Regions from separate parts of the Streptomyces sp. NPDC058872 genome, predicted to be linked through region 1. Evidence: riboswitches for the same ligand, from Rfam matches in the RefSeq annotation. Region 1 holds a riboswitch; each other region holds the start of a gene.
The links. A riboswitch is a leader RNA that binds a small molecule or an ion and turns the genes downstream of it on or off. The one in region 1 is predicted to bind cyclic di-AMP.

Region 1 (10,188 bases):
CTGGTCGGCCCGCTGACGGTGGGAGTGCTCAACGAAGTCGTGCTCGACGCAGTGGTGCTCGGCGTCGACGGGATCGACCCCGAACTCGGCGTGATGGCGCACCAGGAGGACGAAGCCAGCATCAGTCGCCTCTTCACGGAGCGCGCCAGCCGCGTCGTCGTGGTGACCGACTCCTCGAAGATGGGGCGGCGGGCGTTTGCGCGGATCTGTGGTCTGGACCGGATCGACCTCCTGGTGACCGATACCGACATCACCCCGGAGGCGGTTGCCCAGCTCACCGAAGCAGGGGTCAAGGTGCTCGCCGTTTGACTCATTGGTATCCCCGTAGACCAATTTCACCGCCGGTCGAACAAAGACTTCGTGTGTTCACGCAGTAATTACCGCATGGATGTATACCTTTAAGCCCTCCTCCCCCATCATGTCTGCGACGTGCCACCGGGGCACACCGCGACACGAGAGGCGGAGCATGATTCCCATCAGTCGCAGGGGGTTCGTCGGCATCGGCGCCGGGCTCATGGCGGGAGCCGCCCTACCGCCGGCCCGGGCGTCCGCGGCCGCGAGCAGCGCGACCGGCACCCTCACCGACGTCCGGCACGTGGTGATCCTCATGCAGGAGAACCGCAGCTTCGACCACTACTTCGGCACCCTGAAGGGCGTACGGGGGTTCGGCGATCGCGCCGCGGGCAACCTGCCGGGCGGCTGGGGCATGTTCAACCAACCCAACTGGGGCAGCCGCCAGTACCCCTGGAAGCTCAGCGACACCCCGCCCGCCGGCGGCGTCGACGGCGAGACCCTCGCGCAGTGCAACGGCGACCTGCCCCACAGCTGGACCTCCCAGCACGCGGCGTGGAACAAGGGCCGCCTCGACAACTGGGTCACGGGCGTGGGCAACACCCGGACGCTGGGCCACCTCGACCGCGGGGACATCCCCTTCCACCACGCGCTCGCCGACCACTACACGATCTGCGACGCGTACTTCTGCTCTGCGCTGAGTTCCACCGGCCCCAACCGGACCTTCCTGTGGAGCGGGAAGATCGACGCGTCCAGCAAGGACGGGGGCGAGGAGTCGGGCCTGACCTGGGAGACGTACGCCGAGGCGCTCCAGCGCGCCGGAGTGAGCTGGAAGGTCTACCAGAACGCCCAGGACAACTACGGCGACAACGGCCTCGCCTACTTCAAGAAGTTCACCAGTGCGCGCCCCGGAGACCCGCTCTACGACCGGGGCATGGGCTCCGTCCCGAAGGTGACCGGCTCGACGCCGGACGACATCGCCGCGGCGATCCGCGCCGACGCCCTCGCAGGCACCCTTCCGCAGGTGTCGTGGGTGGTGGCGAGCGAGGCCTTCTCCGAGCATCCCTACGCTCCGCCCGGAGACGGCGCCCACTTCGTCGACCTCGTCTACCGCGCACTGGCCGCGAACCCCGACGTGTTCGACTCCACGGTGCTGTTCCTCAACTACGACGAGAACGACGGCTTCTTCGACCACGTGCCGCCGCCGATCGCCCCTCCGGGCACACCGGGCGAGTACATCGACGGCGTGCCGATCGGGCTGGGCTTCCGCGTCCCCATGCTTGTCATGTCCCCGTGGACCAGGGGCGGCTGGGTGAGCTCCGAGGTCTTCGACCACACCTCCGTGCTGCGCTTCATGGAGACCTGGACGACGGCCCTCGGCACCCCGGCCCTCTGCCCCCACATCAGCACCTGGCGGAGGAAGGTGGCGGGCGACCTCACCGGGGTCTTCGACTTCGCCAACCCGGTGTACGGAGTGCCCTCCGGCCTTCCTTCCACGGCAAAGGTCATCGGCCAGGCCACCTGCGCTCCGCTACCGAACCCGGCCCCCCAGAACAACGCCCTGCCCTCCCAGGAACCCGGCACGCGCCCGGCACGGGCCCTGCCGTACCAGGCGAACGGCAACCTCGACCGCTTCGAGTTCGGCGCCGCGGGAAAGGTCCTGGCCTGGTTCTCGATGACGAACCAGGGCCCGGAGGCCAAGCGGTCGGCACACTTCTCGATCCATCCGCACCAGTACCGGGACACCGCCGCCTGGCAGTACACCGTGGACCCCGGCGACACCGCGTCCGACTACTTCAACATAGGCCTGGGGTGGGGTTCCGGTAAGTACGACATCTCCATGATGGGCCCCAATCGCTTCCTGCGCCGGTTCATCGGGGACGCCTCCAAGGCGGGCCGCGCCATCGAGGTGGCGGCCCGGTTCGCCCCCGAGGCGGGCACGGGGAAGACGGCCCTGTGGTTCGAGATGACCAACGCCTCGGCGGGACCGGTCACCTTCACGATCCGCTCGAACGCCTACCGCTCGGACGGCCCGTGGACGTACACGGTGCCGGCGAACTCCAGTCGCGAGGACTTCTTCAACGCGGTCGCGTACAACGACGGCTGGTACGACTTCACGATCGTCGCCGACATCGACGGGACCTGGTCGCGCCGCTACACCGGCCACATCGAGACCGGGGCGCCCAGCACCAGCGGCTGACCGCCAGGCTCACGACCGGGCGGCGATCCTCTGCCGCCGCCCGGTGACGGGCGGGGCGGGTCACCGGCCGGCATGCGCGGCGCGGCGGACCGCGGCGTCGAGAAGGGCCAGTGCGTCGGCGGCGGTGCGGCCGGGGGCCCTGTTCCACGGGCCGATCAGATCCCGCCACCCACGGGCCCGAAGCTCCGTCATGATCCAGGCGGCGGCTTCGTTCATGGTGTCCGCGCCGCCGTAGCCGAGGCGGTGGGCGGCGAGGAGGGCTCCGCAGACGCACCGGGCCCCTCGGGCGTTGCGCAGTTTGTACGGAGCGTTCTGCCAGCCCCACTCCGTCAACACCAGACGGGCGTAGCCCAGGTGGACCGAGGGGCGCAGCTCCACCTGCCCGATGCGGCGCCAGGCATGGAGCCGGTCGGGCAGCGCGGCGCCGATCCGGCCGGGGATGCGGCGCTCGTCCGGGACCTCCTGGGGCAGGGCGGCGAGGGCATCGGCCACCAACCGCTCCACCGGCACGCTGAGCAACTGCCGCCAGTCCGCTTCCGTCGGGGCCGACTCTTCGACAGGGATCGCGCCGGTGACGATCTGCCGCCAGGCCACGTCCTCGAAGAGCGCGGCGGCCTCGCGGTCAAGGTCATCGGGGGTGAGCAGCGAAGGGGAAGGGGGCATCGAGGTGGCTCCTAGGTTGACTACCTCCATCTTTCATCCTTAATGTCCATTTTGCGAGTTTTGACCCTCGCGGAGAAACGATCGCGTCGCATCGAGCCGCCCCGATCAAGCAGTCGCATCACACCTAATTTCCGCACATTTACTCATGAATGGAATTACTTCCCATATCAGACATAAGCCATCGAGTGACGGGATTCACTCCCCACCCCATCCGCGCGACGGAAGCACTCCCCCACCCCTTGCCGGACAAGGAAGTTCGAGGCCCCGGGGAGATCACCGATCTTGAATTCGCAGAATTGTTTGATCAATTCCCCGACGCCCGGGAACCACTCCCCTTGTTATTCATTGCATTGCTGGCCTACGGTCACCTCCATTCGAGCGGATCGCCTAATCCTGCCGCCGCTCGACACACCTCCCTTTTCACCCGACGGCAGGAGCGGGGGACCCACGAATACGCCGGTCCGGTGATCCGGAACGGCTCGGGGTGCAGCCGCGTGTGCGCGGCCGGACACCTCCCGTCCGAACCCGACAGCTCACCTCGCAGGCACCGGAGAGGAACCCGTCATGCCTGCTCACGCCAAGCACCGCCGCCCCCGCCGCAGTCCCGTCTCCCGTGGCCTGGCCCTGGTGGGCACGGGTGGCGCCGCACTGAGCCTGCCGCTGGTCGTACCGGCCGCCGCCCATGCCGCTCCGGCGTCCACGGCCCCGGAAACGGCCACCCGGCCCTTCACCGCCCCTGCTGCCCCGGCCGCCGCCAAGACGGTCACCGCCCCGGCCGCCGCGCGCACCTACACCGTCGTGAGCGGTGACTCGCTTTCCCTGATCGCCCACAAGAAGGGAATCCAGGGCGGCTGGAAGAGCCTTTACCGGACGAACAAGGGAGCGGTGGGTGACAATCCGTCACTCATTCACCCCGGTCTGAAGCTGACGATTCATAAGGGTTCTGCAAAGCCCGTTCCCACGCAGGCCAAGCCGAAGAAGTCCGCCACGACCGAGCGCGCGAGCCGTTCCGAACGCCGCCCGGCCGCCCCCGCGGTGTCCACCGGCACCGGTGCGTCCGCAGCACAGGCCGCCCCCGCCTCGGTCAAGGCCGCTCCGGTCGCCGCCACCAACTACGCCGACAACCTCGACGGCTGGATCCGGGAGTCGCTGGCGATCATGGCCCAGCAGGGCATCCCCGGCACCTACGACGGCATCCTCCGCAACGTCATGCGCGAGTCCTCGGGAAACCCCAGGGCCATCAACCTCTGGGACTCCAATGCCGCCGCCGGCACCCCCTCGAAGGGGCTGCTGCAGGTCATCGAGCCGACCTTCCTCGCCTACCACGTGCCCGGTACGTCCATGGACCTGTACGACCCGGTCGCCAACATCACCGCCGCCTGCAACTACGCGGCCGACCGGTACGGCTCCATCGACAACGTCAACGGGGCGTACTGACCCGCTGCCGCCGGAAGTGCTCGTCGAACCAGGAGGTGGCGAGCTCCGCCACCTCTTCCAGGGCCCCCGGCTCCTCGAAGAGGTGGCCGGCGCCCTCCACCACGGCGAGCCGGTTCTCACACCGCAGCAGCGCCCGGGCCTTCCTGTTGAGGTCGAGGACCAACACGTCCGCGCCCCCCACCACCAGGAGCGTGGGGGCGCGCACCCGTCCCAGGCGCTCGCCCGCGAGGTCCGGCCGGCCGCCGCGCGAGACGACGGCGCTCACCCGGGACGCGGGGTCGCCGGCCGCCCACAGCGCAGCCGCCGCGCCGGTGCTCGCCCCGAAGTACCCCAGGGGGAGCCCGGTGCCCTCGGGCCGCGCGGCCAGCCACTCGGTGGCGCCCACGAGCCGCCCGGCGAGCAGGGGGGTGTCGAAGACCCTTGCCCGGTCCGTGGCCTCCGCCTCGGTCAGCAGGTCGAAGAGCAGCGTCCCGAGCCCCGCCCGGTTGAGCCCGGCGGCAACCGCCCGGTTCCGGGGGCTGTGCCGACTGCTTCCGCTGCCGTGGGCGAACAGGACGATGCCCCCTGCTCCCTCGGGCACCGCGAGCCGTCCGGCGAGCGTACGGCCGGTGACCGGGATCCACACGTCCGTGTCCTGCACGACCGGGGCGCGCGCGGCCCTGTTCCGGTCCAGGCAGGCGACGACCTCGGCGTCCTCGGTCTGTGAGAAGTCCTGGTAGAACTGCCCGATCGCGAAGAACCGGTCCGGCGTGTGCACGCTGACGGTCTCGTCGACCTCCCCGCCGAGCCGGGTCGTCCAGCCGCGCGGGGCCACCGGGACCGCGAGGACGATCCGGGCAGCGCCACGGGCGCGGACCACCCGGCAGGCCGCCAGGGCCGTGGCTCCGGTCGCCAGGCCGTCGTCGACCACCACCACCGTCCGTCCGTCGAGCGGCACGGACGGCCGGTCGCCCCGGTAGCGGAGGGCCCGGTGGTCGAGCTCCACGTGCTCCCGTGCTTCCACGGCGGCGAGGTCCCGGTCGCTCACCCCGACCTCGCGGAGCACCCGCTCGTTGAGCACCCGTACGCCCCCCTCCCCGAGCGCCCCCATCGCGAGCTCCGGTTGGTGGGGGACCCCGAGCTTGCGCACGAGACAGATGTCGAGGGGCGCGTCGAGGGCGTCCGCCACCTCGGCCGCCACGGGCACGCCGCCCCGCGGGAGCCCGAGGACCACGACGTCCCGGTCCTTGAGGTGGTCGAGCCGGGCGGCAAGCTGTCGCCCCGCGTCACTGCGGTCGCTGAAGAACATGATCGGCCGCCCTTCCGCCTGCGCGGCTCGGGCCCGGGGAGGAACACGGTCGTCCGTCCCCTGCCCACCCCTCCCAGGGTAGACGGGACGCAGTGGCCGGCGGGCCCGGGGAGGTCCGGCCGCTCGGCCCGGGGAGCGACCGGCCCGGCAGCGGAGGACGGAGGCGGCTCGGGCTCCGCGGAAGACCCGTTCACCACGGCGAACGCAGCGGTCCCGGATGCGGGCGGCTTCGTCCCTGGCGCATGCTGTCTGTGTGACCTCGCACGGCGCGTCCGGCCACGGCTCGGCGAGCGGCATCGGACATCCGTCCGAGAGTGGAGCCGACGACGGGCCGGCTCCGGCTGCGCTGACCTGGGCACTCGCGGAAGCCGCGGTCGAAGCGGTGGAACAGGTCGGCGGCTATGCGGGCGGGGTGTACCTGCGCTCCGGCACTCCGGGACTGCTGCGGCTCGCCGTCCTGGTGGGGCTTCCCGGGCAATTGTTCCGCCCGTGGTGGCGGATGCATGCGAACCGGCCGTTTCCCGTCTCGGAGGTGCACCGCTCGGGGCAGTCCGTCCACCTCGCCGACGTCGAGGAGGCCATGCAGCGCTTTCCCCAACTGGTGGCGAGCCTGCCGTTCCCCTTCGCCTCGCTGTACTCGCCCGTGGTCGCGGGCCGGGAACGCTTCGGCGTGCTCATGGTGCTGCGGGCGCCGAGTCCCGGGATGCCGGTGAACGCGCGGGACCGAAGGCGAATGACCCAGGACGGGCTCCGTCTGGGCGAGGCTCTGGCCGGGCTCGTCCAGCAGGGCACCGAGGTCGAGTGGCCGGGTGATCCGGTGTGCGTGCAGCTGCCGATCGCCTCGGGCCCGCCGGTCCGCTTCGGTTCCTTCGCCTGGGACCTGGGCACTGGCACGGTCACCCTGGACGACGGGATCCTCGCCGTCCTCGGAACGGAGGTCTCGTCGCCCTGCTCCATCGAGACGCTGACGTCGCTGCTCCATCCCGAGGACGGGTACGCCCTGTGGGCGGCCGCCCGGCAGGCCACGGAGGCCGGGGGACGGCCATCGGTGCGGCGGATCCGGCTGAAGGGCCCGGACGGCGGCCTCCACCTGCTCGAGGTGTCCGCGCGGGCGCGGCGAAACCCGCCGGGGACGGGCCCGCCCGGCGGCGGGCGGCTCGAAGGCACGCTCGTGGACCTCGGTACGGGACTGATCGGCTCGGACGCCACGGACCGTCTGCCGCGGGCGATCCTGGCGGCCGATCGGCTCGGCCGCATCACCTACGTCAACGAGCGGACGGAAAGCCTGCTCGGCCGGCCGCGCAGGGCCCTGGCGGGACGGCCGCTCTGGGAGGCACTGCCCTGGTTCGCCCACCCCTTCCACGAGGAACAGCTGCGCGCGGCCCTGCTCTCCACGGAACCCGTGCGGTTCATGGCCCGCCCGGAACGCGGCCCATGGCTGTCGGTCTCGCTGCACCCCGGGCGGGACGGGGTGACGCTGGTGCTGGTTCCCGAGGAGGGCCCCGCTCCGGTTGCCCCGCACGCCGTCCGGGGCGCACGGGAGGGCGACGTACTGGCGGAGCCCGACGACCAGGCGGCGGCCCTGTACCGGCCGGTGGCCCTGGCGATCGCGCTCTCCGAGGCGGTGACGGCACGCCAGGTTTCGGCGGTGGTGACGGAGGAGTTGTTGCCCGCGTTCGGCGGTCGGCAGCTGGCGATCTACCTGCTGAGCGACCGGCGCCTCTACCTGGCCTGGGAGACGGGTTTCCCCCCGGGCTTCCTCGAACCCTTCGACGGGGTGGCCCTGGACGCCCGGCTGCCGGGCGTGGAGACGCTGACGAGCGGCAGGCCGCTCTTCTTCGAATCGATGGACAAGCTCGGCGAGACGTACCCGGGGCTGCCGTTGGACGCGGACTCGGGGGCGCGGGCGTTCCTGCCGCTGATCGCGTCCGGCCGGCCGGTGGGCTCCTGCATCCTCGGCTTCGACGCCCCGCGCGGGTTCAGCCCTGAGGAGCGGACCGTCCTCACCGCGCTCGCCGGACTGATCGCACAGGCCTTGGAGCGGGCCCAGCGGTACGACACGGAGGCGGCGGTGGCACGCGGTCTGCAGGACGCACTGCTGCCGCACCGGCTGCTGGTACGGGACGGGGTGGACACGGTGGGCCGGTACCTGCCGGGCACTGCGGGCATGGATGTGGGCGGAGACTGGTACGACGTGATCGAGACCGACCACGGGCGGCTCGCCCTGGTGATCGGCGACGTGCAGGGGCACGGCGTGGCGGCGGCGGCCACGATGGGGCAACTGCGCAGTGCGGTCCGGGCGTTCGCACTGGGCGGCCACCGGCCGCAGGACGTCATGCGGGGCACCAACCGGCTCCTGATCGATCTGGATCCGGGGCAGTTCGCGAGCTGCTGCTACGTACTGCTCGATCCGGAGACGGGGGACGCGCGGGCGGTGCGGGCCGGGCACCCCCAGCCACTGCTGCGACGGCCCGACGGGACGACGGAGTCGGTGGAGTTGGCGGGCGGGATGGTCCTGGGGGTCGACGTCCGGGCCTCGTACCCGGTGACACGGCTGCACTTGCCCCCCGGGGCCGTGCTCGCGCTGTTCACGGACGGCCTGGTGGAGCAGCCGGGCAGAGACATCGACGAGGGGATCGAGCGGTTGAGCCGGGCGTTCGCAGCCGCCGGCTCACTGCCCCTGGGCGAGACGGCCGATCGGCTGATCCGGGATGCGCGGGCGGCCACGTCCCGGCCGGACGACATCGCGCTGCTCCTCGCTTCGCGGTGGGAGGAGACGGGCTGAGCGGCCCCGGAACGGAACGGCGGCGGGCGGGCGACGGACGGGGCGATCGCCCGGGAGCGGCCGACCCCTCACCCGGTCGGTCGCGCGGCACTGGTCGGGGGTCGTGGACGCGGAGAGGCTGGGGATGCCGCGCCGATCAGGCCGGACCAGTCAGGGCGCCAGCCCGAGGAGGACACGTGCAGCAGGACAAGCAGCCCGAGTACGGCCCCGTGGTGTTCCGCGACCGCTCGGCGGGGTACGCCTTTCTGACCCGGTCGACCGCGACCAGCGACCGGACCATCGAGTGGGACGACGGGAACACGTATCCCGTGATCGACGTCGAGATCTCTTCCGAGAGCCACCCGTTCTACACGGGCACGGCACGAACCGTGGATTCCGAGGGGCGGATCGCCACGTTCGAGCGCCGCTACGGAAAGGAGGAGTGACCCTTCGGGAGGCAACTCGCACCTTCGTGGAGGCGCCTGCTCCAACCCCCGGGAACGGCGGTCGAGGGCGGCGGGGCGTTCACGCTCCGCCCGCTCTCCCTCTCCGGGGGCACGACCGTGGTCGCGGTGACCGGAGCGGACGGAGGCGTCAGGCGCCTGCTGAGGCAGCGCCGGGCGGGCGACGGGGCGGGGACACGCGTCCGGTGGACTGGGTTCCCCGCCCCGGTCCGGTCGTGAGCGGGGCGCGCCGCCCTCGCTCACCTCGCTGAGGCGATCAGGCCTCGGACTTCACGATGCCGGAGTCGGCGACCTTGATGGCGGCCCGGGTGGCACCGGTGCCGGACCCGAGGGCCTCGATCTTCTTGACCAGGTCCTGGCCCTCGACGACCTCGCCGAAGACCACGTGCTTGCCGTCGAGCCAGCCGGTGACGACCGTGGTGATGAAGAACTGCGAGCCGTTCGTGTTCGGGCCGGCGTTGGCCATCGAGAGCAGGAACGGACGGTCGTGCTTCAGCTTGAAGTTCTCGTCGGCGAACTTCTCGCCGTAGATGCTCTTGCCGCCGGTGCCGTTGCCCCGGGTGAAGTCGCCGCCCTGGAGCATGAAGTCCGGGATGACGCGGTGGAACGGGGAACCGGCGTAGCCGAAGCCGTGCACGCCGGTGGCGAGCTCGCGGAAGTTCTGCGCCGTCTTCGGGACGACGTCGTCGAACAGCTTGAAGGTGATGCGGCCCGCGGGCTCGTCGTTGATGGTGATGTCGAAGTAAACGTTGTCGCTCATGGGGACATCCTGTCATTACTCACGCACGGCGCGCGCACGGGCTGCCTCCTCCCGGGTCATGGCGCGTTCGTGCCGCACGTCCCGTTCGGGGTGCGCGGCACGAACGCGCCGTCCGGGACACGGGGTCAGAGCAGCCCGCCGGCCTGCTGGTTCTGGAGGGCGTCCTCGGCTCCCTGGACGGTGTCGTGGAGGACGTTCGCGGCCTGGTCGTCCTGGAGCAGGCCGGTGGCGCCGCCCAACGGGCCCTCGGCAGCGTTGGCCTGGGGCGGAGGCGTGACGATGGCGGTGACAACGCCTGCGGCGAGGGAGGCGATGGCGAGC
Region 2 (10,188 bases), on a different contig from region 1:
TTACGTGGTGGCCGCCATTGCCGCGCCCGGTCTGATGGCCCGGCCGGTCGCCGGCGTGGTCAACGTGGCCATGGTCGCGGGACTCGGGCAGTTCCTCAGCACCTTTCTGCTGACCTGGGCGTATGCCCGCCATGCGCGACTGCGCAGGGATCGGGCGGCGCTGGACCTGCGCTGGGACACCCAGGAGATGACCCGAGGGGTGGCGCAGCCGTGACCGGAAGCCATCAGACCCTGGCACTCGTGCTGTTCAGCCTCTTCGTCGCCGTGACCCTGGGAATCACCACGTGGGTGAGTCGTCGGAGACAGGGATCGGCCGAGGAGTTCTACGCCGGAGGGCGGCTGTTCTCTCCGTTGGAGAACGGCTTCGCCATTGCCGGGGACTACATGTCCGCGGCCTCCTTCCTCGGCATCTCCGGGCTGATCGCCCTCTACGGCTACGACGGGATGCTCTACTCCGTCGGCTTCCTCGTCGCCTGGTTGGTCGTCCTCCTGCTGGTGGCGGAACTGGTCCGCAACTGCGGACGGTTCACCCTGGCCGACGTCATCGCCGCACGGATGGCGGAGCGCCCGGTGCGGATCGCCGCCGGCACCTCCTCGGTCGCCGTCTCCGTGCTGTACCTGGTGGCCCAGATGGTGGGTGCCGGAAGCCTGGTGGCACTGCTGCTCGGCGGTTCCAGCGAGGCGGCGCGCTCCTGGACCGTGATCGGCGTGGGGGCACTGATGGTGATCTACGTGTCGCTCGGCGGGATGCGGGCCACCACCTGGATCCAGATCGTCAAGGCGGTCCTGCTCATGGCGGGCACCATCGCGCTGACCGTCCTCGTGCTGCTCCGGTTCCACGGCGATGTGAACGGCTTGCTCTCCACCGCGGCCGAACGCAGTGGGCACGGGCCGGACTTCCTCGCCCCCGGGCTCCGCTACGGCGGTGACTGGACGGCCCGTCTCGATTTCATCAGCCTCGGTCTTGCCCTGGTCCTCGGTACGGCGGGACTGCCGCACATCCTGTCCCGCTTCTACACCGTGCCGACCGCCCGGGCGGCCCGTCACTCCGTCATCTGGTCCATCGGACTCATCGGCAGTTTCTATCTGATGACCATCGTGCTCGGCTTCGGGGCGGCCGCGCTGATCGGCTCCGATCAGGTCCGTGCCTCCCATGCCTCGGGGAACACGGCCGTACCGCTGCTGGCCCTCGATCTCGGTGGAGGCGCTGGTTCCACCGGTGGCACGGTGCTCTTCGCGGTCGTCGCAGCCGTTGCCTTCGCGACGATCCTCGCCGTCGTCGCGGGGATCACGCTGGCTTCCTCGGCTTCCGTCGCCCACGACCTGTACGCCTCGCTGCGCCGTCGGCGTACCGAACCCCACAGCGAGGTGGCGGTGGCCCGCATCGCCGCCGCGGGGATCGGCGCCGCGGCAATCGGCCTCGGACTCCTCGCCCGTGACTTGAACGTGGCCTTCCTCGTCGGTCTGGCCTTTGCGGTGGCGGCCTCCGCCAACCTGCCGGTGCTGCTCTTCTCGCTCTTCTGGAGGAAGTTCACCACCCGGGGGGCGGTCTGGTCGGTATACGGAGGGCTGGTGCCGGCGGTGCTGCTCGTCCTGCTGTCCCCGGTCGTGTCGGGCAGCCCGGAGTCGTTGTTCCCGGGCCTCGACTTCCACCTCTTCCCCCTGCAGAACCCCGGCGTGGTCTCCATTCCGCTCGGTTTCCTCGCAGGGTGGATCGGCACGGTCACCTCACCCGAACCGCCGGATGAGGCACGGCAAGCGGAAACCGAGGTGCGGGCCCTGACGGGCGCGGGAGCCGTCTGAGGCCGGGCCCCGTGGTGCCCGGGCCGGGACGGCTCCCGGCCCGGGAGGCCGAGAGGCGGACGGCCGGAGCCGCGACCGGAAGGACGGGGGGACGGGTGCTTATCCTGGGGGGTTCCCACGGAAGTGGGACCTGAAGGAAGCGGAGGCACGTCCCTTGAGCACGCAGCAGATCCCCGTCGTCGTCCTGGCCGGGTTCCTCGGAGCAGGAAAGACGACGCTCCTCAACCACGTGCTGCGCAGCGCCCGGGGGACCCGCATCGGCGTCATGGTCAATGACTTCGGTGACATCGGCATCGACGCGATGACCGTCGCCGGTCAGGTCGGTTCCACCGTCTCGCTCGGAAACGGCTGCCTGTGCTGCGCCGTCGACGCCGGCGAACTCGACGAGTACCTGGAGGTCCTGACCCGGCCCGAGGCACGGCTCGACGTGATCGTGATCGAGGCGAGCGGCCTTGCGGAGCCGGAGGAACTGGTGCGCATGGTGCTCGCCAGCGAGAACGAGCGGGTCGTGTACGGAGGGCTCGTCCAGGTCGTCGACGCGGCCGAGTTCCCCGCCACCCGGCTGCGGCACCCCGGGGCCGACCGGCACCTCTCCCTCGCCGATCTCGTGGTCGTCAACAAGGCGGACCGGGTGCCCGAGGAGGAGCTGCGCAGCGTGCGGAAGACCGTGGCCGGGCTTGCCGGGCGCGCCGCCGTGGTCGAGGTCTCCCACGGGCGCATCGATCCCGAGCTGCTCTTCGACCGGGTCGTTCCGGAGGGGGAGATCGAGGGGCAGATGTCGATCGAGGACATCCTCTACGGCCCTGAAGGCATCGACCAGGTCCATCCGCACGCGGCCTACGAGAGCCTGTCGGTGACGGCCGCGACACCGCTGGAACCGCGCCGGCTGATGGCCTTCCTCGATTCCCGCCCCGAGGGCCTCTACCGGATCAAGGGCTTCGTCGACCTGGGGCCCGCCGATCAGGACAACCGTTACGTCGTGCACGCGGTCGGTCGTTTCCTGCGCTTCTACCCCGAGCCCTGGCCGGTCGGTGAGGAACGGCTCACCCAGCTCGTCCTGATCGGCTCCGGCATCGACCCGGCCGGTCTGCGCAAGGAACTCGCGTCCTGCGAGCTGAACGGCCCGCAGGACGCCCCCGACGAGCACAGCATGTGGGGCGTCCTGCGGTACGTGCAGCAGACGGCGGAGCAGACCGAAGCGGACGGGCTCTAACGAGCGGGACCCGCCACCACTTCGATCGTCTTGGGCAGCGGGGTGCCCGAGCCGTCGCGGCGGGGATCGACGTCCGGCAGGGCCACCGGGGCGCCGGTCTTCTGGGCCGCGCGCGCCGGGGTGGCCCCCGCCCACGCCAGGACCAGGACGTCCTCGCCCTTCAGGAAGCGCTGGCAACGGACGCCGCCGGTCGCACGTCCCTTGCGCGGGTACTGGTCGAAGGGGGTCAGCTTCGCCGAGGTGCCCGTCGAGGCGTCCAGGGCGCCCGTGGAGCCCGCGACGGTGAAGACGACGGCGTCCGCTGCCGGGTCGACGGCCGTGAACGAGAGCACCTCGGCGTCCGCGGCGAGCTTGATGCCGGCCATGCCGCCTGCCGGACGTCCCTGGGGCCGCACCTGGGAGGCCTGGTAGCGCAGCAGCTGGGCGTCGGAGGTGATGAAGACCAGGTCTTCCTCACCCGTCCGCAGCTCGACGGCGCCGACGATCCGATCGCCCTCCTTGAGGGTGATGACCTCCAGCTCCTCCTTGTTCGTCGGATAGTCCGGCACCACGCGCTTCACCACGCCCTGGAGCGTGCCGAGGGCGAGGCCCGGGGAGGATTCGTCCAGCGTGGTCAGACAGACGACCGTCTCGTCCGTCTCCAGGGAGAGGAACTCCGACAGCGGTGCGCCGCCCGCGAGGTTCGGGACGCTCGCGGTGTCCGGCAGTTGGGGCAGGTCGATCACCGCGACCCGCAGCAGCCTTCCGGTCGAGGTCACCGCGCCGACCTCGCCGCGCTGAGTGGCGGCCACCGCAGACACGATCACGTCGTGCTTGGCCCGCGCCGCGTCAGGGTCGACCGGCGGCAGTTCGGCCTTTGCCGTGCGGGCGAGCAGGCCTGTCGAGGAGAGCAGCACCTGGCAGGGGTCGTCCGCGACCTGCAGGGACACGGCTGCGACGGGTGCCCCTGCCGACTCCAGCAGGACCGTCCTCCGGTCGGTGGCGAACTTCTTGGAGACTGCCGCCAGCTCCGCCGAGACCAACTTGCGGAGCTCCGCGTCGGAGTTGAGGATTCCGGTCAGCTCGTCGATCTCGCCGTTGAGGCGGTCGCGCTCGCCCTCCAACTCCAGGCGGTCGAACTTGGTGAGCCGGCGCAGCGGAGTGTCCAGGATGTACTGCGTCTGGATCTCGCTGAGGGAGAAGCGCTCCATCAGGCGCTCCTTGGCCTGGGCCGAGTTCTCGCTCTCCCGGATGAGGCGGATGACCTCGTCGATGTCGAGCAGCGCGACCAAGAGGCCCTCGACCAGATGCAGCCGGTTCTGCTTCTTGGTGCGACGGAACTCGGACCGACGCCTGACCACCTCGAAGCGGTGGTCCAGGTAGACCTCGAGGAGCTCCTTGAGGCCGAGGGTGAGCGGCTGCCCGTCGACCAGGGCCACGTTGTTGATGCCGAAGGACTCTTCCATCGGCGTCAGCTTGTAGAGCTGCTCCAGCACCGCTTCCGGCACGAAACCGTTCTTGATCTCGATGACCAGGCGCAGGCCGTGGCTGCGGTCGGTGAGGTCCTTGACGTCCGCGATGCCCTGGAGCTTCTTGGAACCGACCAGGTCCTTGATCTTGGAGACCACCTTCTCCGGGCCGACAGTGAACGGCAGCTCGGTCACGACGATGCCCTTGCGGCGCGCCGTCACCGTTTCCACGGTCGTGGTGGCGCGGATCTTGAAGGAGCCGCGTCCCGATGCGTAGGCGTCCTTGATGCCGGACAGGCCGACGATCCGACCGCCGGTGGGCAGGTCGGGGCCGGGCACGAAGCGCATCAGCGCTTCGAGGTCGGCATGGGGGTAGCGGATCAAGTGGCGGGCCGCCGCGACGACCTCGCCGAGGTTGTGCGGGGGCATGTTCGTCGCCATGCCGACCGCGATGCCGGAAGCGCCGTTGACCAGCAGGTTCGGATAGGCCGCGGGGAGCGCGACGGGTTCCTGCTCCTGGCCGTCGTAGTTCGGCGCGAAGTCGACCGTGTCCTCGTCGATGGACTCGGTCATGAGGAGCGCGGCGGGAGCCATCCGGGACTCGGTGTACCGCATGGCGGCCGGTGGGTCGTCATTGCCCAGGGAACCGAAGTTGCCGTGGCCGTCGACCAGGGGCAGACGCATGGAGAAGGGCTGCGCCATGCGGACCATCGCGTCGTAGATCGACGCGTCGCCGTGCGGGTGCAGCTTGCCCATCACCTCGCCGACGACGCGGGCGCACTTGACGAAGCCGCGCTCGGGGCGCAGGCCCATTTCGTTCATCTGGAAGACGATGCGGCGCTGTACGGGCTTCATGCCGTCGCGGGCGTCCGGGAGGGCACGCGAGTAGATCACCGAGTACGCGTACTCGAGGAAGGAGCCCTGCATCTCGTCGACGACGTCGATGTCGAGGATCCTCTCCTCGTACGCGTCGTCCGGCGGCGGTGTCTTCGTGCTGCGGCGGGCCATCGCGGCTGCGGCTCCTTCACCAACAAGGTTGATCTGACGCGGACCATTGTGGACCGTGTCACCGACAACGCCGACCGCGACCCGGAAGAGGGACATCATGACGGGGCGGGAACTTCGCCAGGTGTCGGCGCGCTTGCATACAGTGGCAGGACTTTTTCACATCGCGATCGAAGGGACGTACATGCCCATGGGTCACACGGCCACGGCCGAGGCCGGCTCCGGCGGCCTGACAGCGACCGAGCACCGGTTGGCGAACGGCCTGCGCGTGGTGCTCTCCGAGGACCACCTGACCCCGGTCGCCGCGGTCTGCCTCTGGTACGACGTCGGCTCGCGTCACGAGGTCAAGGGACGCACCGGCCTCGCCCACCTCTTCGAGCACCTGATGTTCCAGGGCTCCCAGCAGGTCCAGGGGAACGGCCACTTCGAGCTGGTCCAGGGCGCCGGAGGATCGCTCAACGGCACGACCAGCTTCGAGCGCACCAACTACTTCGAGACCATGCCCGCGCACCAGCTGGAGCTCGCGCTCTGGCTGGAGGCGGACCGCATGGGTTCGCTGCTCGCCGCCCTGGACGACGAGTCCATGGAGAACCAGCGGGACGTCGTCAAGAACGAGCGCCGCCAGCGCTACGACAACGTGCCGTACGGCACCGCCTTCGAGAAGCTGACCGCCCTCGCCTACCCGGAGGGCCACCCCTACCACCACACGCCGATCGGCTCCATGGCCGACCTGGACGCGGCCACCCTGGAGGACGCGCGGAACTTCTTCCGCACCTACTACGCCCCCAACAACGCGGTCCTGTCCGTCGTCGGCGACATCGACCCGGCGCAGACCCTCGCCTGGGTCGAGAAGTACTTCGGCTCCATCCCCGCCCACGACGGCAAGCCCGAGCCGCGCCCCGGTGAGCTGCCCGAGGTCATCGGCGAGCAGCTGCGCGAGGTCGTCGAGGAAGAGGTTCCCGCCCGTGCGCTGATGGCCGCCTATCGGCTGCCGCACGACGGCATGCGCGAGTGCGACGCCGCCGACCTCGCCCTCACGGTCCTGGGCGGCGGCGAGTCCTCCCGCCTGCACAACCGCCTGGTGCGCCGAGACCGCACCGCGGTGGCCGCGGGCTTCGGCCTGCTGCGGCTCGCCGGGGCGCCTTCGCTCGGCTGGCTCGACGTCAAGACCTCCGGCGGCGTCGAGGTTCCGCAGATCGAGGCGGCCGTCGACGAGGAGCTCGCCCGGTTCGCGGCGGAGGGGCCCACGTCGGAGGAGATGGAGCGTGCACAGGCCCAGCTGGAGCGCGAGTGGCTGGACCGGCTCGGCACGGTGGCGGGCCGCGCGGACGAACTGTGCCGGTTCGCGGTGCTCTTCGGCGACCCGCAGCTCGCCCTGACCGCCGTCGACCGGGTCCTGGGCATCACCGCGGACGAGGTCCGGGCGGTCGCGGCGGCCAAGCTGCGCCCCGACAACCGCGCGGTGCTCGTCTACGAGCCCTTGGCGACCGAGCAGAGCGACAGCGACGAGGAAGAGGGAGCGGACCAGTGACCGACGCTGCCGTGTCTTTGACCAACATGGACTTCCACCCGCAGCCCCGGCCGGGCACCGCGAAGCCGTGGGCCTTCCCGGCTCCGGACCGTGCGAAGCTGGACAACGGCCTGACCGTCCTCACCTGCCACCGGCCCGGCCAGCAGGTGGTGGCGGTGGAGCTCTTCCTGCCGGCGCCGCTGGACGCCGAGCCCGCCGGTCTCGACGGCGTTGCCACCATCATGGCCCGCGCCCTGTCCGAGGGCACCGACCGGCACAGCGCGGAGGAGTTCGCGGCCGAGTTGGAGCGCTGTGGCGCCACGCTCGACGCGCACGCCGACCACCCGGGCGTGCGGGTCTCCCTGGAGGTGCCGGTCTCCCGCCTGCCCAAGGCGCTCGGTCTGCTGTCCGAGGCCCTCGTCGCGCCGGCGTTCCTGGAGACCGAGATCGAGCGCTTGGTGCGCAACCGCCTCGATGAGATTCCGCACGAGTCGGCCAACCCGTCCCGTCGTGCCGCCAAACAGCTCTACAAGGAACTGTTCCCGGACGGTTCCCGGATGTCCCGGCCGCGCCAGGGCACCGAGGAGACGGTCGCCGCGATCGACGCCGCTGCGGTCCGCGCCTTCTACGAGGCGTACGTGCGCCCCGCCACGGCCACGGCCGTGGTCGTCGGCGACCTGACCGGCATCGACCTCGACAAGGTCCTCGCCGAGTCCTTGGGCGCCTGGACCGGCGAGCCGGCCGAGCCGCTGCCGATGCCTCCGATCACCGCCGACGACACCGGGCGGGTCGTCATCGTGGACCGCCCCGGTGCGGTGCAGACCCAGTTGCTGATCGGTCGGATCGGTCCGGACCGGCACGACCGCGTCTGGCCGGCCCAGATCCTCGGCGCCTACTGCCTGGGCGGCACCCTGACCTCGCGCCTGGACCGCGTCCTGCGCGAGGAGAAGGGCTACACGTACGGGGTGCGGGCCTTCGGGCAGGTGCTCCGCTCCGACGCCGGGGGGAACGGCGCGGCCATGCTGGCCATCAGCGGTTCCGTCGACACCCCCAACACGGGTCCGGCCCTTGATGACCTCTGGAAGGTGCTGCGGACCCTGGCCGCCGAGGGCCTCACGGACGCCGAGCGCGAGACGGCCGTGCAGAACCTGGTGGGTGTGGCGCCCCTCAAGTACGAGACGGCCGCTTCGGTCGCCGGGACGCTCGCCGATCAGGTGGAGCAGCACCTCCCGGACGACTTCCAGGCCGAGTTGTACGCGCGTCTGGTCGAGACGGGCACGGTCGAGGCGACGGCCGCCGTGGTCAGTGCCTTCCCGGTGGACCGACTGGTCACCGTGCTGGTCGGTGACGCCGCTCAGATCGCGGAGCCGGTCCGGGAGCTCGGCATCGGCGAAGTCACCGTGGTGACCGGCTGATCCGTTCTGCCGACCACGGCAGAACCCGACAACGGAGGTCCCTGACGGCATGGTTCGTCAGGGACCTCCTGTTTGTCCGTATTGCTGGCAAGGGTGGCCTTCTGCCCTGTGGCATGTCTTACAAATAAGCGTGTCTGTTTGGTGATTGACAGACGATCCGCATAGCGTCGGTCCGGCTGTTCGTCAGTTGCACGTGCCGCAACCGCGGCATCGAACAGTCATCGCCGAGTCCCCGTCAGGCGCGAGCCTGGGGAGCCGGGGACCCACATCGAGTCCCTGGGGTGAATCGAGCGCCTTCGTCCCGGACGGAGGGGTTCGTAGGAGACCTTCCTGCTCCGAACCCGTCAGCTAACCCGGTAGGCGAGAAGGAAGGAAAGGACCAGCCACTTCATGGCGTTCACCCGTGCCACCGGGAAGCATCGTGGTTCGAGCCGGATGGCTCGCCGCAGCGTGGGCATCGCCGGTGCGGCGACGCTCGCCACCACCGGCGTCATCGGCACCCTGGCCTCCCCGGCGCTCGCCGCCGACACGGACGACCGGTCCGCCGAGGACACCGGCCTCACCCAGGTGATCACCGAGGACTCCCTCGTGGACCGGATCAACGCCCAGGCCGCCGCCCAGGAGCAGGAGGCCGTCGAGGCCATCGCCAAGGCGAAGGCCGAGGCCGAGGCCAAGCGCAAGGCCGAGGCCCGGGCCAAGGAGATCCGACTGGAGCGCGAGCGCGCCGCCCGCGAGGCCGAGCGCCGCCGCCTGGCCTCCTTCCAGCTTCCCGTTGCCGGCTCGTACGTCTCCACGGGCTACAAGGCCGGCGGCTCGCTCTGGTCCTCCGGCAGCCACTCCGGCGTCGACTTCCACGCCGCCTACGGCAGCCGGGTCGTCTCCGTCGGCTCCGGCACCGTCGTCGAGGCCGGCTGGGGCGGCGCCTACGGCAACAACATCGTCATCAGGATGAACGACGGCACGTACACCCAGTACGGGCACCTCGCCTCCATCGGCGTGTACGTCGGCCAGACCGTCGAGCCGGGCCAGCAGATAGGCGTGTCGGGTTCGACCGGCAACTCGACCGGCCCGCACCTCCACTTCGAGGCGCGCACGAGCCCCGAGTACGGCTCGGACATCAACCCGGTCTCGTACCTCCGTGCCCGCGGCGTCGCGGTCTGATCCGGACCCGTCGCGCACCGCGTCGCAAAAGCCCCGGCTCGTACTGAGCCGGGGCTTTTTGCTGACCAAAAGATATCCATGGATTCCGCTGGGGCATCGGAAATTCTGGCGTGCTGCAATAGAGTCGCAGATCGGACGCAGGACGGGCGTCGGTCACATTGTCTCGCGCGGACCAAGGCGGAGGTCGGACATGCGCATTCCCGCGCACTCGGTATGCACGGCGATCCGGGACGACATCGTCTCCGGTCTGTTCGAGCGGGGGAGCCGGTTGACCGAGGAGCAGCTCGCTCGTCGGTACGGGGTTTCCCGCGTTCCGGTCCGCGAGGCGTTGCGCACCCTGGAGTCCGAGGGCTTCGTCGTCACTCGCCGGCATGCGGGCGCCCATGTGGCCGAGCCCACCGAACAGGAGGCGGCCGATCTCCTCGACATGCGGTTGCTGCTCGAACCGCTGGGGGCGGCGCGGGCGGCGCAGCGGCGCACCCAGGCTCACCTGAAGGTGTTGCGCGGGCTGGTCAGACTGGGGCAGGAGCGGGCCAGGCGGGGCCAGGGCGAGGACCTGCGGTCGCTCGGGAGCTGGTTCCACGAGACGCTCGCGCAGGCTTCCGGCAGTCCTGCCCTGACGGCGCTGCTCAC
Region 3 (10,188 bases), on a different contig from region 1:
ACGTCGCGCGGGCCAGGTCCTCCTCGGTGAAGCCGAGCGCGGCGATCCGCTCCGGGTCGGCCAGGACGTGCAGGTGGACGATGCGGTCCTCGACGATGGTGAAGGCCATGAGCGCCCCCGGGCGCCCGTCGGTGACGGAGAGGACCGCGGGCTGACCGTTGGCCACGACCCGCAGCGACCCCCTGCGGAACTTCGCGTAGGTGAGGGCCTGCGCGATGACGGCCTCGGCGCCCCGCACGACCTTGGAGGCCGCCGCGAGGGTCATGCCGCCGTCCGCGCGCAGCACCACGTTCGGGTCGAGGACGGCGAGCAGGCCTTCGAAGTCGCCGCCGTTCGCCGCGGCGAGGAAGGCGTCGGCGATCTCCCGCTGGCGGCGTGCGTCCGGGCCGGGGGCCGGGGCGGCGTCCTGCACCCGGCGCCGGGCGCGGCTGGCGAGCTGGCGGGTCGCGGCCGGAGCGCGGTCCACGATCTTCGCGATCTCGTCGAAGGGGACGGCGAACATGTCGTGCAGGACGAAGGCGAGTCGTTCCGCCGGTGCCAGGGTGTCCAGGACGACGAGGAGCGCGAGCCCGACGGATTCGGTCAGCTCGGCCGTGTGCTCGGGGTCGGTGGTGTCGGCCACCCGGACGACCGGGTCGGGGACGTAGTGCTCCAGCGGCTCCTCGCGGCGCGAGCCGCGTGAGCGCAGCATGTCCAGGCAGACCCGGCCGGTGACCGTGGTCAGCCAACCGCTGAGGTTCTGCACCCCGCTGACGTCGCTGCGGTTGAGCTTGAACCAGGTCTCCTGGACGGCGTCCTCGGCCTCGGCGAGCGAACCCAGCATCCGGTAGGCGACCGCCCGCAGGTGGCCGCGGTCGGCGTCGAAGCGTCGGGCCAGGAGCTCCCGGTCGGTGCGCGTGCCGCCGTCCTGGAGGTGGTTCCTGTCGTGGTCCACTCGTCGATCTCCCCGTTCGAGTCCCGTCATGCCCTGATGACGGTTGGCATCCCGTCGATGTGACACCCGTGCCGGCACCGGTCCGCGTGGCGGAGGGGCCCGGCGGCCCGCTGGGTGAGATCCCCGGCATCCTGTGCCAAGTGCCGGGGATTTCACGGCAATGCATCCTCAGTGCCGTGGATCTGCACTTCAGTGCCGCGTCCTTCGTTCGTAGATTGATCACCATGACGACGACAACGACACGGGTCAACCCCGTGCTCCGCACCCCGCCCGCCCCTCCCGCCGCCGCGGTCGCGCACTTCTCCGCGAGCCTGGCCTTCCACGCCGACGTCTCCGACGTGGCCTCCGCGCTCGACACCGCCGCCGCCGAGGGCGTCGACCCGGGCTTCGTGGTCCTCGACTCCCGCTCGACCGCCTCCTGGGACCAGGGGCACGTTCCCGGCGCGGTCCACCTGCCGACCGCGCTCATCGCCGAGCGGGCCGAGCAACTGCTCGACCGGTCCGTGCCGGTCGTCACCTACTGCTGGGGCCCGGGGTGCAACGGCGCCACGCGCGCCGCGCTGGCCCTCGCCGAGCAGGGCTTCCTGGTGAAGGAGATGCTGGGCGGCTTCGAGTACTGGGTGCGCGAGGGCTTCGCGTACGAGACCTGGGAGGGGGACGCCCGGAAGGCGGCCGACCCCCTGACGGCGCCGCTCGAATCCGAGGACTGCGGCTGCTGACGGGAAACCGATTTCGTGATTGCCCCGGTCATGCCGTAGAGTCAGGTTCACCGACGCGGGGTGGAGCAGCTCGGTAGCTCGCTGGGCTCATAACCCAGAGGTCGCAGGTTCAAATCCTGTCCCCGCTACTGAAGGACGAAGGCCCGGATCCATGAGGATCCGGGCCTTCGTCGTGTCGTGCCGCCTTCCGCTTGACCTTGACGCTACGTCAAGATCTAGCGTTCTCGGCATGGAGTGGTCGATCCAGGAGATCGCCAAGAAGGCCGGTACCACCAGCCGCACCCTCCGGCACTACGGGGAGCGCGGACTGCTGGAACCGAGCCGGATCGGTGCGAACGGTTACCGGTACTACGACCAGGCGGCGCTCGTCCGGCTGCAGCGGATCCTGCTGCTGCGCGAGCTCGGGCTCTCGCTGCCCGCCATCGCCGAGGTCCTCGCAGGGCAGCGGGACGCCTCCGCCGCCCTGCGCACCCACCTCGCCCTGCTGGAACAGGAACGCGAGCGCATCGGACGCCAGATCGCGTCGGTGCGGACCACTCTGGAGAAGACCGAGAAGGGAGAAGAGCTCATGGCCGACGAAGTGTTCGACGGCTTCGACCACACGACGTACGAGGAGGAGGTCACCGAGCGCTGGGGGAGCGAGGCGTACGCGGAGGGCGACCGCTGGTGGCGCTCGCTCGACGCCGGGCAGAAGAAGGCGTTCGTGGCGGAGCAGGCCGACATCGCCCGCGACTTCGGGCGGGCGGCGCGGGCCGGTCTCGCCGCCGACGGCGAGGAGGTGCAGGCCATCGTGCGGCGCCAGGTCGCATGGCTGTCGAAGACCGCGACGCCGAGCAAGGAGTATCTGATCGGACTCGGCCAGATGTACGTCGACGACCCGCGCTTCACCGCCCACTACGACAAGCACGGGGAGGGCGCCGCGCTCCTGGTCCGGGACGCGATGACCGTCTATGCGGAGCGGCACCCGGACTGATCCGCTGCCCACGGCGTGCGGAACCCCCGGGGAACGGCAGCCCGCAGCCCGCGGGACCCCGGTGATCCGCTGCCCGAAGTAAACGGTGGCCAAAACCGTGCCCGCCTCTTTGTGGGCGCGCGATGCCCCACCGTAGTCTCACGCGCACCATGAGTGACGACGGGTGCATGAGGGACCTGAGCCGGCGGGCGCCCGCCGTGCTCGTCCTGCTTGCGCTCCTCGCGCTCCTCGTCGGCGTCTGCCACGGCTCCCACGGGCACGGGCTGCCGACCTCCGCCCCGGCCACCGTCTTCGCCCCCGTCTCCCCGCACGGTTGTGAGCGCTCCGGTGACCCGTGGTCCCTCGACGCGCCCCTGCCCGCGCAGGGTGCGGCCTCCCAGCTCGCCGCGCCCGACGCCGGCGGCGCCACGGCCCGGTCGTACGCGGCGGACCTCCGCACCGACCCCCGCGCGCGCTGCGTCCGGGGCAGGGCGGGACCCGGCCCCGAGCCGGGCCTTCTGCTGATCGCCCTCGGAGTGGACCGGAACTGAACCGGGTCCCGCACCCGCGTGACCAGGTTCCCTTCCGCGTACCCACCAGCAAGGACGTACCCCGCCATGAGCGCACCACGGACCGGCTCCCCGCTGTCCACCGCCCCGCTGCCCACCGCCCCGGCCCACGTCCAGACCGTCGGGAACACCCCCGTCCTGTGGACGGACGACGGCTACTGGGCCAAGCTCGAAGGCTTCAACTTCGGCGGCATCAAGGACCGCGCCGCCCTCTACATGGTCGAGCAGGCCCGTCGCCGCGGGGAGTTGCGGCCGGGCGCCCCGATCGTCGAATCCTCCTCCGGGACCCTCGGCCTCGGTCTGGCCCTCGCGGGCGTGCTCCACGGCCACCCCGTGCACATCGTCACGGACCCCGGTCTCGAACCGATCGTCGAGCGGATGCTCGTCGCCCACGGCGCCCGGGTCCACCTGGTGCGCGAGCCGCGCCCGCGGGGCGGTTGGCAGCAGGCCCGGATGGACCGGGTCGCCGAGCTGCTGCAGGGCCTCGACGGCGCCTGGTGGCCCGACCAGTACGGGAACCCCGACAACCCCGATGCGTACGCGGGGCTCGCCGCCGAGCTGTCCGCGCAACTGGACCGGATCGACGTCCTGGTCTGCGCGGTCGGCACCGGGGGCCATTCGGCCGGGATCGCCCGGGCCCTGCGCGCCACCAGCAGTCCGGCCCTGGAGCTGGTCGGCGTGGACTCCGTGAACTCCACCGTCTTCGGGCTGCCGGCCGGGGAGCGGTTGATGCGTGGCCTCGGTTCCTCCATCCACCCGGCCAACGTGGACCACGGGGCCTTCGACGAGGTCCACTGGGTGGGTCCGGCGGAGGCGGTGCGGGCGGCCCGCCGCCTGGCCTCCCGCCAGTTCGCGACGGGAGGCTGGAGCGTGGGGGCGGTCGCGCTGGTCGCCGGATGGCTGGCCCGCACCAGGCCGCGCGGGACCCGGATCGCGGCGGTCTTCCCGGACGGGCCGCAGCGGTACTTCGACACCGTCTTCAACGACGAGTTCTGCGCGGCGCACGGCCTCCTCGACGGGTCCGTGCGGGAGGAGCCGGCCGGGTACGTCCACGGCGAGACCGTCAGCGGCTGGACCCGCCGGGACCTGGGGAGGGCCCGGTGACCACGGCGACCGCGCCCGCCAAGGGCGGCATCTGGAGGCAGACCCGCAGCTTCGACCCGGCCGTGCGGCTGCTCTTCCTCAACCAGCTGACCATCAATCTGGGCTTCTACATGCTCATGCCGTACCTGGCCGCGCACCTGGCGGACGGGCTCGGGATGGCCGCCTGGGCCGTCGGCCTCGTCCTCGGCGCCCGGAACCTCTCCCAGCAGGGCATGTTCCTCGTCGGCGGGGCGCTCGCCGACCGGCTCGGCTTCAAACCGCTGATCGTGGCCGGCTGTGCGCTGCGGACGGTCGGCTTCGGGGCGCTCGCCCTCGCACAGTCGCTGCCGTGGCTGATCGCCGCCTCGCTCGCCACGGGACTGGCGGGCGCGCTGTTCAACCCGGCGGTGCGGGCCTGCCTCGCGGCGGAGGCGGGGGAGGAGCGACGGGTGGAGGCCTTCGCGCTGTTCAACGCCTACTACCAGGCGGGCATCCTGCTCGGGCCGCTCGTCGGGGTGGCCCTGACGGGGGTGTCGTTCCGGCTGACGTGCGTGGTGGCGGCGGTGCTGTTCGCCGGGCTGACCCTGGTCCAGCTGCGGCACCTGCCCGTGCGGACCGCCTCCGGTGCCGCCGGGGAGGGGGAGCGGGGGCAGTTCCGCACCGTGCTCGCGCACCGCACCTTCTGGCTCTTCTCGCTGGCCATGACCGGCTCGTACGTGCTGTCCTTCCAGGTCTACCTGGCGCTGCCGCTCGCCGCGGGCGGTAGGGCGACGACGACCGCGCTGTTCGTGGTCTCGGCGCTCGTCGCACTCGTCGGGCAGTTGAGGATCACGGCCTGGTGCCGGCGCCGCCTCAGCCGGGAGCGGTGCCTGGTCCTCGGACTCGGTCTGATGGGCAGTGCCTTCCTGCTCCCGGCCGCCCTGGGCCGGGGCGTGGCGGGGCTGCTGCTGTGCGCGGCGGTGCTGGCCGTTGCGAACGCGGTGCTCTACCCGTACGAGATGGACACCGTCGTCGCCCTGGCCAGGGGCCGCTGGGTCGCCACCCATTACGGGCTCTACAACACGGTGTGCGGGATCGGCATCACCCTGGGGAACCTGGGGACGGGCGCGCTGTTGGACGTCACCGGGTGGTCGGCGGTGCCGTGGCTCGCGCTGTGCGGGGTCGGTCTGGTGTGTGCGGCGGCGATGGCCCTGCTGGCCCGGGGCGGGCGGCTCGCCGAGGGGGTCGCCGTCCCGGCGTCGGGCTGACGCCGTCCACCGGTCGGCCGCCCGGGAGTCGCCGCCGCGCGGGACGGCGGCGACCCTGGGAGGGCGCGGTGCGGACCGCGGCCGGTCGGACCGGGCAGGAGAGCACAGGTGGGGCACCCCGTGGGAGCGGCGCGCGGAGCACGGCGGCGCGACGAGGCCCGTCCGGCGTACGGCGGGGTGCGGCGGTTCCTCCGCACCCTGCCCCCGCTGGTCATCGTGGGCGGTGTCGTCTTCGACCTGCTGACACCGCCCGCGTACACGGCGGCGCCGCTCTTCTCCGCCGCCCCGCTGATCGCCGCGCCCTTCTTCTCGACGCTGACCAGTCTGCTCACCGGCATCGCCGCGGTGCTGGCCTCCATCGGACTGCACGTCTACAACGGCACCTCCTTCGACATCCCGCCCCTCACCGAGACCCTGACCGTGGTCACCGTCTCCGTGCTCGCCCTGCTCATCAACCGGGTCGTGCGCCGCAGCGGCGAGCGGCTCGCCTCGGCGCGGGTGATCGCCGCCGCGGCGCAGAAGGCCGTGTTGCCGACGCCCGCCGAGCGGATCGGCGGGCTGCAGTGCGCGGCGCGGTACGAGGCGGCGCAGGCCGATGCGTTCATCGGCGGGGACCTGTTCGCCGTGCAGGACACCCCGCACGGGGTGCGGCTGGTGGTCGGGGACGTGCGGGGCAAGGGGATGGACGCGGTCGAGGCGGTCGCCGTCATCGTGGGGGCCTTCCGGGAGGCGGCCGAGCAGGAGCGGTCCCTGGAGGGGGTGGCGCAGCGGCTGGAGCGGGCACTGGCGCGGGAGGGCACCCGCCGGGACGAGCTCGACGCGGTCGAGGGGTTCACGACCGCGGTGCTGGCCGAGGTCCCGCACGCCGGCGGGAGCGGGACCTTCGACGGCTTCGTCCGGGTCGTCAACCGCGGGCACCCGCCGCCGCTGCTGTTGTACGGGGACGGGCGACTGGCCCCCCTGGAGCCGGACGAGGCCGCGCTACCGCTGGGCATGGGTGAGTTGGGTGCGTGGCCGGACCGGGCGCAGGCCCTGCCGTTCCCACCGGGTGCGACGCTGCTCTTCTCCACTGACGGCCTCTCGGAGGCCCGGAACGGGCAGGGCGTCTTCTACGATCCGGCGGCCCGGCTCGCCGGGCGGATCTTCCCGGGGCCGGAGGAACTGCTCGATGCCCTCGTGGACGACGTGCGCCTCCACACGGGTGGCGGTGCGACGGACGACATGGCGTTGCTCGCGGTGAGCCGGCCGGCGAGCGGGCAGCCGGAGCGGCGCCGGACGATGCCGGTCGTGCCGCCGACCGGCTCCGGTCACCAGGGGTAGTCGAGGGGTGTCACTGCGATAACAATTGACACAACGTCAGATTTTGAAGGTTTCGCCCTTCGTGCCCCTGGCCTTGTTGAGTGGGGGTCAAATCGCCTCATAGCGTGCTAATTCAATGAATGATCAAGGGGAACGGCTTGGAATCGGGAGGCCCTGTCTATTAACGTTCGATAACGCAGTGCGGTCGTCCCAGCCGTCGCAAGAGGCGGCACCGTGCGCATGCGCCGAATCCTGAAAAGGAACCGGGGAACCACCACTTGGGGTGAATCGGGCCCCTTCGCACGCGTGCGAACCACGCACCCGCGCGAGCGAGCCCGTAGGAGACCTTCCTGCTCCGAACCCGTCAGCTAACCCGGTAGGCGAGGAGGAAGGAAAGGAGCGCGCCCCCGTGGCGTCCAACACCCCCGCACCCGAGGCCCCCTTCGACGCCTTCGGCGGCGGTGCGGGTCCCGTTGCCGAAGGCACCGAGTGGAACCCCACCGAGGGCTCCCTCCGGGCCGAGAACCGTTCCGGCGGCCGGCACCGGGTCGTCAAGCAGCGCTCCAACTTCGCCCGCTCCTCCACCGTCCTCGGCGTCGGCGTGATCGCGGCCGTCGGCGCGGGCGGCCTCGCCACCGCGCAGGAGAAGCCCCCGGTGGCGATATCCCTCCCCGACCTCCCCGACCTGGACCTTCCGGACGCCCAGGACCTCCCCGGCGTCGGCGCGTTCCTCTCCGGCGACGAGGAGGAGGCGCCCGTCACCACGGCCGCCGCCAACCCGAACCCGCTCACCAGCACCACGTACGCCACCGCGACCGAGGACCGGAGCGGCCAGGCCGAGCAGGTCTCCGCCGGCACCGCCGACGCGGGAGAGGCCCTGCGCGCCCGCATCCTCCAGCAGGCCGAGCAGCAGCAGGCCTCCGCAGACGCCACCGAGAAGGCCGAGGCGGAGAGGGCGGCGGCGGAGAAGGCGGCCGTCGAGGCCGCGGCCAAGGCGGAGGCGGCGGCGAAGGCCGAGGCGGAAGCCAAGGCGAAGGCGGAGGCGGAGGCCAAGGCGAAGGCGGAGGCGGAAGCGGCGGCGAAGGCCGAGGCCGAGCGCCTGGCCCAGCTGGCCGCGAGCTACTCGCTCCCCCTCTCCTCGTACACGATCACCTCCACCTACATGCAGTCCGGCTCCATGTGGTCCTCCGGCTACCACACCGGCCTCGACTTCGCCGCCCCCACGGGCACCCCGCTGAAGGCCGTCCACGGCGCGACCGTCAAGTCGGCCGCCTGGTCCGGTTCCTACGGCTACCGGATCGTCCTGGAACTGGAGGACGGCACCGAGGTCTGGTACTGCCACCTGTCGTCCATGACGGTCAGCGTCGGCCAGACCGTGGGCACCGGCGAAACGATCGGCCGCGTCGGCGCCACCGGCAACGTCACCGGCCCCCACCTCCACCTGGAGGTCCACACCCCCGGCGGCGACGGCATCGACCCGGCCGGCTGGCTCCGCTCCAAGGGCCTGAGCATCTGACCCCGGTGGAATAGGCCCGGCGGCGGGACCCGTTGGTCGATTCATGACCACCCTCCGCCCGCTGGGCACCTCCGAGCTGCACGTCTTCCCCCTCGCCCTGGGCGGCAACGTCTTCGGCTGGACCGCCGACGAGGACCAGTCCTTCGCCGTCCTCGACGCCTACGCCGCGGCCGGTGGCAATTTCATCGACTCCGCCGACGTCTACTCCGCGTGGGCCGAGGGCAACGAGGGCGGCGAGTCCGAGACCGTCATCGGCCGCTGGCTCGCCTCCCGGGGCAACCGCTCCGAGGTCGTCGTCGCCACCAAGGTCGGCGCCCACCCCCACTTCAAGGGCCTCTCCGCCGCCACCATCAAGGCGGGCGCGGAGGAGTCGCTGCGTCGCCTGGGCACCGACCACATCGACCTCTACTACACCCACTTCGACGACGAGTCCGTCCCCGTCGAGGAGATCGTCACCGCCCTCGACGGGCTGGTGCGGGAGGGCAAGGTGCGGGCCGTCGCCGCCTCCAACATCTCCCCGGAACGGCTGGGCGCCTCCCTCGACTTCGCCGAAGCCGAAGGCCTCGCCCGGTACGTCGCCCTCCAGCCGCACTACAACCTGGTCTCGCGCGACACCTACGAGGGGCCGCTGCTGGACGTCGTCGCCGGGGCGGGCATCTCCGCCGTCCCCTACTACGGCCTCGCGTCCGGTTTCCTCACGGGCAAGTACCGCCCCGGGAAGACCGTCGAGAGCGCCCGCGCCCACCGCGCGGCGGCGCTCGCCGAGACCGGGCGCGGACGGGCCGTGCTCACCGCGCTCGACACGGTCGCCGAAGCGCACGGGGCGGAGCCCGCCACCGTCGCCCTGGCCTGGCTGGCCTCCCGGCCGACCGTCGCCGCCCCGATCGCCTCGGCCCGCACGGTGGAGCAGGTCCCGGCCCTGGTCGCCGTCGCCGACCTCACCCTGACCGGGGCCGAACTGACCCTCCTCACGGAGGCCTCGGCCTGAGCCGCCGACCGGGGTGCCGACGGCCGCGGCCCCCGGCCGACCCCCCCCCGCCCCGGGCCCCGGGCCGGCCCCGTCCCCCGGGCGCGCCCCGCCCCCGACCCCCGCCCCCGCCGCGGCCCGCGCGCGCGGCCCCCCCCCCCCCGCCCCCCCCCGCCCGCGCCGGCCCCCCCCCCGGGGGGGCCCCCGGCCGGCGCCCCGGGGCCCCCCCCGCGCCCCCCGGCCCCGCGGCCCTGCCCGGTCCGCCGTGCGCGCACGGCCCCGTACCGCAGCCGCCTCAGCTGCGGTACGGGTTGTAGCCGTCGTAGTCCAAGTACTGGGGAGGCGCCCAGGCCCGACCCGTCGCCCGGGCCGCGTAGGTGAGGGCGGGCGAGGCGACCGCGCGGCGCTGCCACAGGTGGTGCAGCAGTTCCTGCTCCCGGGCCGCGAAATCGGGCCCCGCGGTGCCGCGCCGGGCCCGGTTCCGGAGGAACGCCAGGGTCGTCGCGAAGGACTCGTACTCGCCGACCGCCCGCGCGGCCGGCTGACCGTACGTCCGGGCGGCGAACGAGCGGGCCACCTGGCGGGCCTGCATCGAGGAGAGCGCCAGCGGTTCCGCGGGGGCGAGCCAGCCGGCCGCCGCGTACGCCGGGAGCTCCCCGGAGATCGTGCGCAGCTCCCGCTGCCGGCTCCACACCGCCAGCCAGGTCAGCAGGCCGAAGGCCGGGACCATGAGCGCCCCGTACACGGTCAGGAAGGCGAGTGCACCGCCGAAGGCGACCGAGCCGTTCCACGCGGCGTGCAGGCCCATGGCGAGCAGCAGTCCGGCCAGCGGCAGCAGCACCTTGCGGAGCCGCCTTCCCCGCGGAGCGAGGGCCGCCAGCCCGAAGCCGATGCCGGTGAGC

Region 2: linked by a shared signal. The riboswitch ahead of ACFW22_RS27025 (M23 family metallopeptidase) and the one ahead of ACFW22_RS20040 (transglycosylase SLT domain-containing protein) in region 1 are both predicted to bind cyclic di-AMP.
Region 3: linked by a shared signal. The riboswitch ahead of ACFW22_RS22110 (M23 family metallopeptidase) and the one ahead of ACFW22_RS20040 (transglycosylase SLT domain-containing protein) in region 1 are both predicted to bind cyclic di-AMP.

The regions. Positions count from the first base shown of each region.
Region 1 covers NZ_JBHYMK010000030.1:11,919-22,106, forward strand. Annotated here, with positions in the region: gene ACFW22_RS20025 (DeoR/GlpR family DNA-binding transcription regulator) at 1-309, shown strand, start outside; gene ACFW22_RS20030 (phosphocholine-specific phospholipase C) at 467-2,491, shown strand; gene ACFW22_RS20035 (hypothetical protein) at 2,552-3,184, opposite strand; cyclic di-AMP (ydaO/yuaA leader) riboswitch at 3,529-3,714, shown strand; gene ACFW22_RS20040 (transglycosylase SLT domain-containing protein) at 3,719-4,591, shown strand; gene ACFW22_RS20045 (phosphoribosyltransferase family protein) at 4,575-5,879, opposite strand; gene ACFW22_RS20050 (SpoIIE family protein phosphatase) at 6,097-8,664, shown strand; gene ACFW22_RS20055 (type B 50S ribosomal protein L31) at 8,841-9,089, shown strand; gene ACFW22_RS20060 (peptidylprolyl isomerase) at 9,364-9,867, opposite strand; gene ACFW22_RS20065 (hypothetical protein) at 9,993-10,188, opposite strand, start outside.
Region 2 covers NZ_JBHYMK010000050.1:48,461-58,648, forward strand. Annotated here, with positions in the region: gene ACFW22_RS26995 (DUF485 domain-containing protein) at 1-214, shown strand, start outside; gene ACFW22_RS27000 (cation acetate symporter) at 211-1,803, shown strand; gene ACFW22_RS27005 (CobW family GTP-binding protein) at 1,958-3,016, shown strand; gene ACFW22_RS27010 (DNA topoisomerase (ATP-hydrolyzing) subunit A) at 3,013-5,472, opposite strand; gene ACFW22_RS27015 (M16 family metallopeptidase) at 5,654-7,000, shown strand; gene ACFW22_RS27020 (M16 family metallopeptidase) at 6,997-8,394, shown strand; cyclic di-AMP (ydaO/yuaA leader) riboswitch at 8,607-8,772, shown strand; gene ACFW22_RS27025 (M23 family metallopeptidase) at 8,785-9,555, shown strand; gene ACFW22_RS27030 (GntR family transcriptional regulator) at 9,746-10,188, shown strand, end outside.
Region 3 covers NZ_JBHYMK010000035.1:20,190-30,377, reverse strand. Annotated here, with positions in the region: gene ACFW22_RS22150 (sigma-70 family RNA polymerase sigma factor) at 1-964, opposite strand, end outside; gene ACFW22_RS22145 (rhodanese-like domain-containing protein) at 1,159-1,653, shown strand; tRNA gene ACFW22_RS22140 (tRNA-Met) at 1,708-1,781, shown strand; gene ACFW22_RS22135 (MerR family transcriptional regulator) at 1,883-2,626, shown strand; gene ACFW22_RS22130 (hypothetical protein) at 2,794-3,156, shown strand; gene ACFW22_RS22125 (PLP-dependent cysteine synthase family protein) at 3,223-4,278, shown strand; gene ACFW22_RS22120 (MFS transporter) at 4,275-5,504, shown strand; gene ACFW22_RS22115 (PP2C family protein-serine/threonine phosphatase) at 5,613-6,824, shown strand; cyclic di-AMP (ydaO/yuaA leader) riboswitch at 7,037-7,201, shown strand; gene ACFW22_RS22110 (M23 family metallopeptidase) at 7,213-8,319, shown strand; gene ACFW22_RS22105 (aldo/keto reductase) at 8,363-9,307, shown strand; gene ACFW22_RS22100 (PrsW family intramembrane metalloprotease) at 9,582-10,188, opposite strand, start outside.